One region of the Janthinobacterium aestuarii genome, then DNA from elsewhere that is predicted to be linked to it. Evidence: predicted binding sites of a transcription regulator. Region 1 holds the regulator's gene; the other holds the start of a gene.
What was found. The regulator LexA, encoded in region 1, represses DNA repair genes until DNA is damaged. The targets are predictions, from matches to a motif close to ACTGTATNNNNATACAGT.
Positions count from the first base shown of each region.

Region 1 (5,381 bases):
GCCCTGGGCTTGCGATGCGGCCAGTTTGGCGGCAGCAGCTTTTTCCAGTTCGGCGCGCTTGACTTCGAATTCAGCCACAGCGGTTGCCGTAGCACGACGTGCCAGGCGTTGCGGGATCAGGAAGTTACGTGCGTAACCGTCTTTGACTTTGACGACTTCGCCGAGGTTACCGACGTTAACAACTTTTTCTAACAGAATGATTTGCATAGTTCTTCTCCAGGAATATCTGACCGATTAAGCGTGGTGCAGATCGGTGTATGGCAGCAGCGCGAGGAAGCGAGCGCGCTTGATTGCGGTGTCAACTTGGCGCTGGTAGTGCGCTTTGGTACCGGTCAGGCGTGCTGGCATGATCTTGCCGTTTTCTTGGACGAAGTCTTTCAGCGTGTCAACGTCTTTGTAGTCGACTTGCTCAACGTGAGCTGCGGTGAAGCGGCAGAACTTCTTGCGTTTGAACAACGGGTTTTGCTGTTTGCGTTTTTCTTTAAGCTTGAGCTTATTTTTGTCGAACTTTTTACCGAATGCCATGTCAGGCTCCTGTATCTAAAATGCGCTAGTCGGGGTGACTGCACTAAAATCAATGATGTGAAACACCAAACTCTTGCTGTTGCGGCTCTTCCTGGCCAGGAAACCCGTGAACTGATACACCCCGCCCAAGCTTGCCTGACTGAACCTGCCTGAGATTTCGCCAGCGGCTAGCGCTGCAACATCAAACTCGGTCAAACGGGCAATCCCTGCTTCCATCTGCTGCGAACTGTGTTGCAATACTGCATTCACAATCGGCAGCCCTGCCGGGGTATAGCGCAATATTTCGCGCTCGGCAATGATGGCGGTTACTTGTAGCTGGTTCAGCGCACGATCCTGGTCAAGAATTAAGCTGCTGCTGCTGCGGCTGGAGCGGCTGCTGGTGCTTCGGTGCGGTGGCTTTTGGCCGCGTCTTCGCGTTGTACCGATTTCATCATCGGCGAAGGAGCTGTTTCAGCTTTCTTCATTTTAACGGTCAGGTGACGCAACACGGCATCATTGAATTTGAATGCTGTTTCCAACTCGACCAGGGTCTCGTTGTCGCATTCGATGTTCAGGCAGATGTAGTGTGCTTTAGGCAGCTTTTGGATCGAGTAAGCCATTTGACGGCGGCCCCAATCTTCCACGCGGTGAACCGAACCGCCGCGGGTGGTTACGCTGGCTTTGTAGCGTTCGATCATCGCGGGCACTTGCTCGCTTTGGTCCGGATGGACGATAAAGACTATTTCATAATGACGCATGCAAACTCCTTCAGGTCGGATTGATAATCGCCCACCCCGGCGTCAAGACGGGTGTGGGAAGGTCAGCCGAAGATTATAACCGTCTTTTGCAAACGTTTCAATCATTCCTTCCACAAGCGCCTGAAAAGCCCGTGCGCCGCCGTGCTTTCCGGCCGCGGACAAGTATTTCTTGCGAAATTCGCCCAAAACACGGAAATCCCCTTGCATAGTGGGCGATACTGTACAAAAATACAGACTGTTCATATAGACAGCATTTTAGTATGCACCCACCGCTCATGATCAAGCTGACAGCACGACAAGAACAAATCCTGAACCTGATCAAGGACGCGATTGAAAACACGGGCTTTCCTCCCACCCGTGCCGAAATCGCCAATGAACTGGGTTTCAAATCGGCCAATGCGGCCGAAGAGCATTTGCAGGCCCTGGCCCGCAAGGGCGCGATCGAGATTTCGCCCGGCACCTCGCGCGGCATCCGCCTGATCGGTGCGGCCGCCGAAGCGCCGCCGTCGAAAGTGCCGGCAGCCCTGCTGATGTCGCTGCCCCTGATCGGCCGGGTGGCGGCAGGCTCGCCCATCCTGGCCCAGGAAAACCTGGAAGCGAGCTACAACGTCGACCCGGCCCTGTTCTCGGCCAAACCCGACTTCCTGCTGAAGGTGCGCGGCTGGTCCATGCGCGACGCCGGCATCATGGATGGCGACTTGCTGGCCGTGAAAAAGGTCGACAGCGCCAAGAATGGCCAGATCGTCGTCGCCCGCATCGGCGACGAAGTCACCGTCAAGCGCTACAAGAAGACGGGCTCCGTCATCGAACTGCTGCCGGAAAATCCGGACTTCAAGGTGATCACCGTGTCACCGGAAGATGAATTCGCCCTGGAAGGTTTGGCGGTAGGCTTGATGCGCAGCTGGCATTAAACTGCATGCTGGGGTCAGACCCGCCGGGTCTGACCCCAGTTTTTAGTTTGCCTCACAACTGGCACATGGCCTAATCACCAACACCGCTCTCAGCCCTCCAACGCTCCTCGGAAATCCTCAAGCAGATCCGCCTCGTCCTCAATACCGACGGACACGCGGATCAGCGATTCGGCGATGCCCATGCTGGCGCGGCGCTCGGCACCCATCTCGTAGAAAATCGTGTGGGCGACGGGAATGACCAGGGTGCGCGTGTCGCCGAGGTTGCTGGCGGGAATGGCAAGATTGAGACGATTGAGGAAATCGAAGCAGTCGATGCCATCTTTCAGCTCAAAGCTGAACAACGAGCCATAGCTGCGGAACAAGTCGGTGGCCAGCGCATGCTGCGGGTGCGACGCCAGGCCAGGATAATGCACGGCCGCCACTCTTGGATCCGCCTGCAGCATGGTGGCCAGCGCCAAAGCGTTCGAGCAGGTGCGATCCATGCGCAAGGCCATGGTTTCCGCGCCGACGGCGATATGATGCGCAGCTTCCGGCCCCAGCGAGGCGCCGAAGTCGCGCAAAGCCTTGGCACGGATTTGCGCGATGCCCCACTGCGCGGGCGCCGCCTTCTTGTAGTTCTCGAAAATGTTCGGATACTGCGTCCAGTCGAACACGCCCGTGTCCGTCAAGCTGCCGCCCAGGGCATTGCCGTGGCCGCCGATGGATTTCGTCAAGGCATTGACCACCAGGCCCGCGCCCACGGCTTTCGGGCGGAACAGATATGGCGTCGTCATCGTGTTGTCGACGATGTACAAGATGCCCTTCTCATGGCACAAGTCGCCGATTTTCTTCAGGTCAGCGATTTGCGTGCGCGGATTGGCGATGGTTTCCACAAACACGATGCGCGTGGCCGGCGTGATGGCCGCGGCCACATTGGCTACATCGGTGGCGTCGACGAACGACACGCCGATGCCCTGCCCCGTCACTGTTTGCCACAGGCTGTTGGTGTTGCCAAACAAAAAGGCCGACGACACGACATGGTCGCCCGCGCGCAGCAACGATTGCACCACGGCGCCGATGGCGCCCATGCCGGTGGCGAAGCACAAAGTCGCCACGGCGTCTTCCATCTTGTTGACCTTGTCTTCCAGCGCGGAGACGGTCGGGTTGCCTTGGCGGCCATAACGGAAGCCCGGCTCCTTGCCCTGGAACACGGACGCGAGCTGGCGCGCATCGGCGTAACCGAAGGCAACGGAAGTATGCACGGGCTTGTGCAGCGAGCCGTGTTCGATACCCTTGCGGCGGTCGTTGTGCAGGATGGTGGTGGTGAAGCCGTAGGTTTTTTTGTTGGTCATGGTGGAAGTTCCAAATACTCGTCTTGCCGCTTAACCCAAGGCAAGTGCTGGGGTCAGTCCCTCCGGGATCGGAATGCGCACCACTGGCGCGCATGCCCCCGACGGGTCTGACCCCAAAAAAAGCCCGGCAATAGCCGGGCCCAGTATCAAGCCTCGGTAGTAGCGAGGTTCAGGTTCAGCTGGGAACGCGGCGTATCTTCGGGCGCTGCCGCCTTCGGATGGTGGCGCGCATATTCCAGGCGGTCCAGGTATTCCTGCGACACGTCGCCCGTCACGTACACGCCATCGAAGCACGATGCCTCGAAGTTCGTCAAGGCCGGGTTGACGTCGGCGATCGCCTGCTTCAGCGCGCCGATATCCTGGTACACGAGGTAGTCGGCCGTGATTTCGCGGCACACTTCTTCCGTCGTGCGGCCGTAGGCGATCAGCTCGTCGCGCGTCGGCATGTCGATGCCGTACACGTTCGGGTAGATCACCGGTGGCGCGGCCGAGGCGAAGATGACCTTCGTCGCGCCCGCTTCACGCGCCATCTGCACGATTTCACGGCTGGTGGTGCCGCGCACGATGGAATCGTCGACCAGCAGCACCACTTTATCCTTGAATTCGGACGGGATCGCGTTGAGCTTCTGGCGCACGGATTTCTTGCGTGCCGCCTGGCCCGGCATGATGAAGGTACGGCCGATGTAGCGGTTCTTGATGAAGCCTTCGCGGTACTCGATGTTCAACGCCATGGCCAGCTGGATGGCGGCCGGACGCGAGGAATCGGGAATCGGCATGACCACGTCGATATGCACGCCTGGCAATTCGGCGCGGATCTTCTCGGCCAGGTATTCGCCCATTTTCAGGCGCGTGGCGTACACGGAAGCGCCGTCGATGACGGAGTCGGGACGGGCCAGATAGACGAATTCGAACACGCACGGGTTCAGGCTGGCATTATCGGCGCACTGGGCGCTGTGCAATTTCTTGTCGGCATCGATGAAGACGGCTTCGCCGGGACCGATGTCGCGCACGAAGCGGAAGCCCATGCCTTCCAGGGCTACGGATTCGGAAGCGATCAGGTATTCGGGCCCCTGCTCCGTTTCATTGATGCCCAGGCACAGCGGACGGATGCCGTGCGGGTCGCGGAAGGCCAGCAAGCCCACGCCGGCGATTTGCGCAACGGCGGCGTAACCGCCCTTGACGCGGCGGTTCAGCACGGTAACGGCCTTGAAGATGGCTTCCGGGTCCAGGTTCAGGCCCGTCGTCGCTTCCTGGATTTCATGCGCCAGCACGTTGAGCAGCACTTCCGAATCGGAATCGGTATTGATGTGGCGGCGGTCGTTCTTGAACATTTCCAGCTTCAACTGTTCCCAGTTGGTCAGGTTGCCATTGTGCGCCAGGGTGATGCCGAACGGCGCATTCACATAGAACGGTTGTGCTTCCTCTTCGCTCGACGAACCGGCCGTCGGGTAGCGGCAATGGCCGATGCCCGTTGTGCCTTGCAGCGAACGCATGTTGCGCGTACGGAAGACGTCACGCACGAGGCCGTTGGCTTTGTGCATGGAAAACATACTGCTGTGATTGGTCGCAATCCCTGCCGCGTCCTGACCGCGATGTTGCAGGAGCAACAATGCATCATAGAGCAATTGATTGACAGGTTGATGGGAAACGACGCCGACGATGCCACACATGGTGTGCTCCTAAACTGTGCTACTGATTTTAAAAAAATTCAAAATTTCACATGCTGCGCGTAAGCGGCAGGCAGATAAGGCTTGATGGCGCGCGCGCCCTGCTCCGCGAGCGGGCTGAACTGCGCGTTTTTCCAGAATGGCTGCTGCGGTATGGACGTCATGCCACACAAGATGACGGCGGTCAGCACGATCACAAGACCCCGCGCC
Region 1 covers NZ_CP142523.1:4,994,904-5,000,284, forward strand. The annotation lists gene rplI (50S ribosomal protein L9) at 1-207, opposite strand, end outside; gene rpsR (30S ribosomal protein S18) at 235-525, opposite strand; gene priB (primosomal replication protein N) at 541-849, opposite strand; gene rpsF (30S ribosomal protein S6) at 870-1,262, opposite strand; gene lexA (transcriptional repressor LexA) at 1,538-2,173, shown strand; gene OPV09_RS22495 (cystathionine gamma-synthase family protein) at 2,263-3,504, opposite strand; gene purF (amidophosphoribosyltransferase) at 3,651-5,174, opposite strand; gene OPV09_RS22505 (CvpA family protein) at 5,213-5,381, opposite strand, start outside.

Region 2 (5,381 bases), 130 kb from region 1:
ATGGCGGTCGCTTCCGGCACTTGCGACGCGGCGGCCAGCACGGCGGCGCCGCCCAGGCTATGGCCGATCAGCAATTGCGGCGCGGCGTGTCTGGCCCGCAAAAAGTCGGCGGCGGCGACCAGGTCGTCCACGTTCGACGAGAAATTCGTGGCGGCGAACTCGCCTTCGCTGGCACCCAGTCCCGTGAAGTCGAAGCGCAACACGGCGATGCCGTGTTCCGTCAAGCCTTGCGCGATGCGCCGCGCGGCCAGCACGTCCTTGCCGCAGGTAAAGCAGTGGGCGAACAGTGCGTAGGCGCGGATGGCGCCGTCGGGCGCATCGAGGCGCGCCGCCAGCACATGGCCGTGCGCGCCGGGAAAATCTTGCCGGGTGGATTTCATTGTCTCAGATCAAAGCTGCCGCGCAGCGCGGCCGATGGCGCATTGTAGCGCCGTCCGGCCACGGCTGTTTTAGCCACGCGATGGTATGTCGAGCCCCTTGATGACGGCAGGCCGGGCCAGGAAAGCATCCAGCACGCGCTGCACGTTCGGGAAGTTGTTAAAACCGACGAGATCGCCCGCACCGTAAAAACCCACCAGGCAGCGCACCCACGGGAAGATGGCGATGTCGGCAATCGTGTATTGGCTGCCCATGATCCAGTCGCGGCCCTGCAGGCGCTGCTCGAGCACGCCCAGCAAACGCTTGGCTTCGCCGAGGTAGCGTTCGAGCGGACGCTTGTCCTCGTAATCCTTGCCGGCGAATTTGTGGAAGAAGCCCACCTGGCCGAACATGGGGCCGATACCGCCCATCTGGAACATCAGCCACTGTATCGTTTCATAGCGCAGGCCCGCGTCCTGGGGGATGAACTTGCCCGTCTTTTCGGCCAGGTACAGCAGGATGGCGCCCGACTCGAACAGCGCCAGCGGCTTGCCATCGGGACCGTTCGGATCGAGGATGGCGGGAATCTTGTTGTTGGGATTGAGGGACAGGAAGGCGGGCGATGTCTGGTCGTTTGTCTCGAAGCTGACCAGGTGCGGCTCGTACGCCAGGCCCAGCTCTTCCAGCAGGATCGAAACCTTGATGCCGTTCGGCGTCGGCAGCGAATACAGCTGCAGGCGCTCGGGATGGCGGGCGGGCCATTTTTGGGTGATGGGGAAGTCGGAAAGCTGTGTCATGGATATCCTTTGTTTCAATGAAAGATGCGGCGCCGGAGAGCCAGTATAGCCAAGCATGGCAGTTTCAGCAGGATAGCCCATTCAGCCAAACAAGCCATGCAAAAACCAGCGCGGCGCGGCGTCTTCTCCGCAGCCGGCGATGCGTTCGCGGTAGACCCAGTAATGGGCGTGGTCGAGGCCTTCGGCAATGAAATAATCGCGCGCCTGCGACTGGCCCCACCAGCCCGCTTCGATGCGTTCGGCAACGGACACCATTTTCAAGGGCGAGCCATAAAACGGCCGGTGCTCGCGCATCAGCAGGGCGATGGGCTGGGCCAGCAGCCAGCCGGGGCGGGGCATGCCGGGCAAGCCTGGCGGCAAGTCAGGCTGCGCGTTTTTTGCGCCGGCCTTGGCCGGCAGCGGCAGCCACTGGTTGGCCGCTTCGGGGCGGTAATCGGCGCGCGGCGCGGCCTGCAAGACATTGTCCGTGCCCAGGCGCGCCACCAGCAATTCCAGCAGGCGCTGGCGTTCCTGCGGCGTGCCGCCCGGCTCGGGAAACAGGCTGTCGCTGGGCGGCGCCATCGGCTGCACCTGCAGCGCTTCCAGGGTGAGGCCGATCACGGGCGCGTCCAGCGCCAGCTGCGCCAGGCGCTCCTTGAGCAGGCGCACCAGGTGCTCGTCGCGCCACACGGCCTCGCCCAGCGCCAGGTCGATGACGGTGGGCGGGCGCGCCACCCTGCCCCGTTCGTGCGCCAGCAGCAATTGAATGCGCTCGACGGCAAATTGCCGCGCGCACAGCCAGCCCGTCATTTGCTGCAGCAGGCGGCGCGCGCCAAACAGCAGCGCGTCCGCGTGCTCCACGCGGTCGAACAATTCCAGGCTGGCGCGGAACGTGGGCGGCGCTTCGAGCCACACGAACAATTCCGTGCTGTGGCCATGCGCATCGTCGAGCATATCCAGCAAGGCTGCGCCGCAACGGCGCTGCAAGCCGGGCCGGGGCAAGTGGCGCAGTTGCCCCAGAGTGCGGCAGCCGATGCCCTCGAACCACTCGAGGTAGGGGCGCGCGGGCGGCAGCAAGGCGCACGGCAGGCCGTCGAGGCGGCGGGTGAGGCTCTCCATGCCCAGCACGCGGCGCCGGCGCATAGCGGCGCGCGCCAGCAGCCAGGCGCCGCGCGCCGTGGGTGCGCACGACAACTGGGCCGTGTAGCCGAGCGCGCGCAAGCTGGCCTCGATGTGCCGGCACAGGGCACGCACGCCGCCGAACAGGCGCAGGCTGGCGCCCGCATCGACGAGCAGGGTCGCTTCCTCGCCTTGCGCCACCAGCGGCGAATATTGCAGCAGCGCCAGCGCCACCGCTTGCAGGGCTTGCGCTTCCAGTTCAGGCGAGCGCTCGTGCAGGCGCACCTGCGGCGCCAGCATCAGCGCACCGGCGCGGCGCATGCCCGGCTTGATGCCGGCCGCCCGCGCCAGCGGCGACACGGCCATCACTTGCTCCTGCTCCAGCACTACGCCCAGGCTGTCAGCCGACCAGCGCGGGCAAAACACTTCGAGCGGGAGCCGGGGCAGGCACAGGCCGATCCAGAGTCGCATGGCGTCGCAATAATGAAGGAGGTTGCAGGGGCAGGAACAGGGGCGCGTCGCGCTGCGGTCCCCGGCGCTTGATGAAGCCGATCTCGATGCCGCCGGCAGCCGGGCGCACGGACAGGCGCAGCGGCGCCGGCGACGCATCCTGCGCGCCGTGCAGCGGGCGCAGCATGCAGAACAGGGTGTTGCCGCTTTGCGCGGCCAGGTGCAGGCGGCGCAGGCTGTCGGCGCGCACGTGCGGCTGCCAGAACAGCAAGGCGCCGCAGGTACCGCTGCGCAAGATGTTTTCCGCCGCCCACAAGGCATCCTTGCTGCCGGCGCTTTTGAGCCACAGCAGTTGCGACGGCGCCAGTCCCTGCGCGGCCAGGGCCAGTGCCTGCGGCGGATGGGGCGGCTGCAACAGCACGATGGGCAAGCCCGGCAGTTGCGCCAGCGCGGGGGCCAGCAGCCGCAATTCGCCGCTGCCCGGCTGCTGCACCAGCAGATCGATCAGGCTGCCGCTGGGCCAGCCGCCGCCGGGCAGCTGCGCGGACAGGGCGGCAAAGCCCGTGTCCAGGCAGCGCGTGGCGCCCTGCCCCAGCTGCGATGCACGCCACAAGGACGGGTGCAAGGCTTCCGGCGAGGCCATCAATTGAGAATGTTGCATCATTGGATAGATAGATGAATACTGTATGCATATACAGTACTATCCAGCTCCACTTTTGGCAAGGTTTATCTGACTGCCGCTACCGCCGGGGCCGCTCCGCCATGTCCGAAAAACCCCGTTTTCGGCATCGATTGCTGTACCATAAGCACTCTCCTTACCGGTTGGCAACGTACCAGCCGGCTTCCTCCGTCCATAAGGAAACGCATTTGACCACCATCCAAATCATCAGCGCCATCGTCTTCGGCCTTGCGCTCATCCACACCTTTGCCGCCAAGTCGTTTGAAACCTTGTCGCGGCGCCATCCCCGCCATGCGGGCTTGCTGCACTTGCTGGGCGAAGTGGAAGTCGTGTTCGGCTTCTGGGCCTTTATCCTGATCCTCATCATGGCCTTTGTCTCGGGCAGCGATGCGGCCATCGAGTATGCCGAGTCGCGCCATTACACGGAGCCCCTGTTCGTCTTTGTCGTCATGGTCGTGGCCGCCTCGCGCCCTGTGCTCGACGCCGTGCAGCGCCTGTTGAAAAGCGTGGCGCGCGTGATGCCGCTGCGCACGGAACTGGGCCTCGTCTGGCTGGGCCTCGCGCTCGTGCCCCTGACGGGCTCATTGATCACGGAACCGGCCGCCATGACCCTGGCCGCGCTGATGCTGGCGCCGCAAATCTTCCGCCCGGGCATCCCTGAATGGCTGAAATACGGCGCGCTGGGCGTGCTCTTCGTCAACGTTTCCATCGGTGGTACCCTGACCTCGTACGCGGCGCCGCCCGTGCTGATGGTGGCCACCACGTGGAACTGGGATAGCGCCTACATGGCCAGCCATTTCGGCTGGAAGGCCGCCATCGCCGTGCTCGTCAACGCCACGGGCGTGAGCATTCTGCTGCGCAAATACCTGCACAGCAACACTTCCGACATCAAGCCGAAGGCCGGCGAGGTGGAAGCGCCAAAAGTGCCGCTGGCCGTCAGCCTCGTGCACATGATCGTGCTGGCCGGCGTGGTGACCCTGGCGCACCATCCCGTGCTGTTCATCGGCCTGTTCCTGTTCTTCCTCGGCTTCGTGCAGGCGTACGAACGCTATCAAAGCCCGCTGATCCTCAAGGAAGGCTTGCTGGTCGGCTTCTTCCTGGGCGGCCTGGTGGTACTGGGCGGCATGCAGCAATGGTGGCTGCAACCCATCGTTTCAAGCCTGAAGCCGCTGGCCCTGTTCTTCGGCGCCCTGGGCTTGACGGCCATTACCGACAATGCGGCCCTCACTTACCTCGGTTCGCTGATCGTCGGCATGACGGATGAAGCGAAATACATGCTGATGGCCGGCGCCGTGGCCGGTGGAGGCCTGACCGTCATCGCCAATGCGCCGAACCCGGCCGGCGTGGCCCTGCTGCGCCGCGGCTTCAAGGATGAATCGATCGGCGCCGTCGGCCTGCTGGCCGGCGCCCTGCTGCCGACGGCCGTGGCGGCCTTGGCCTTCCTCGCTTTGTAACGCTACTCACGGGGCGGCTGCCGGCCGCCCCCGCTTCCCTCAGTTTCCCGCCTCAGTTACCCTCATACACGAGGAAATGCAGCCGGTCATAGAACAGGCTGTAGGCATAGTCGAACGTGCCCACGCTGCGAAAACCCTTGTGCAGATACACTTGCAGCGCTTCGCTCTTTTCCCACACCGTCAAGGTGATGCGCGCGCAGCCCTTGCGGCTGGCCAGGTCGCGGATTTCATGGAACATCTGCCTGAATAAACCCTGGCCCCGGTATTTCTCGTCGATGGCCAGGCTGCTGACGAAACAGTCGTCGGCACGCGCATGCGCGAGCACGAAGGCGTCATACGCATCGTCGAGCGCCTTCATGTCGTCGCGGTAATAGGAGACGGCGCCGCAGGCCTGGAACTCGTCCATCGTCGCGGCCGTGAAAAAGCCGATGAAACGCCCGTCCTCGTCATGCAGGCCGTGGATGTGCGCCAGATACGGGTCGATGTTTTGCCGCCGCTGCAATTCGACGAATTGCAGATTCAATTTATTACCGAACGAGCAGTATT
Region 2 covers NZ_CP142523.1:5,127,672-5,133,052, forward strand. The annotation lists gene OPV09_RS23055 (alpha/beta hydrolase family protein) at 1-380, opposite strand, end outside; gene OPV09_RS23060 (glutathione binding-like protein) at 450-1,154, opposite strand; gene OPV09_RS23065 (DNA polymerase Y family protein) at 1,236-2,723, opposite strand; gene imuA (translesion DNA synthesis-associated protein ImuA) at 2,653-3,363, opposite strand; gene OPV09_RS23075 (putative Na+/H+ antiporter) at 3,570-4,835, shown strand; gene OPV09_RS23080 (GNAT family N-acetyltransferase) at 4,888-5,381, opposite strand, start outside.
Region 2: imuA (translesion DNA synthesis-associated protein ImuA) is a predicted target of LexA. The motif match lies at 3,384-3,401, and genes of this name have one in related genera.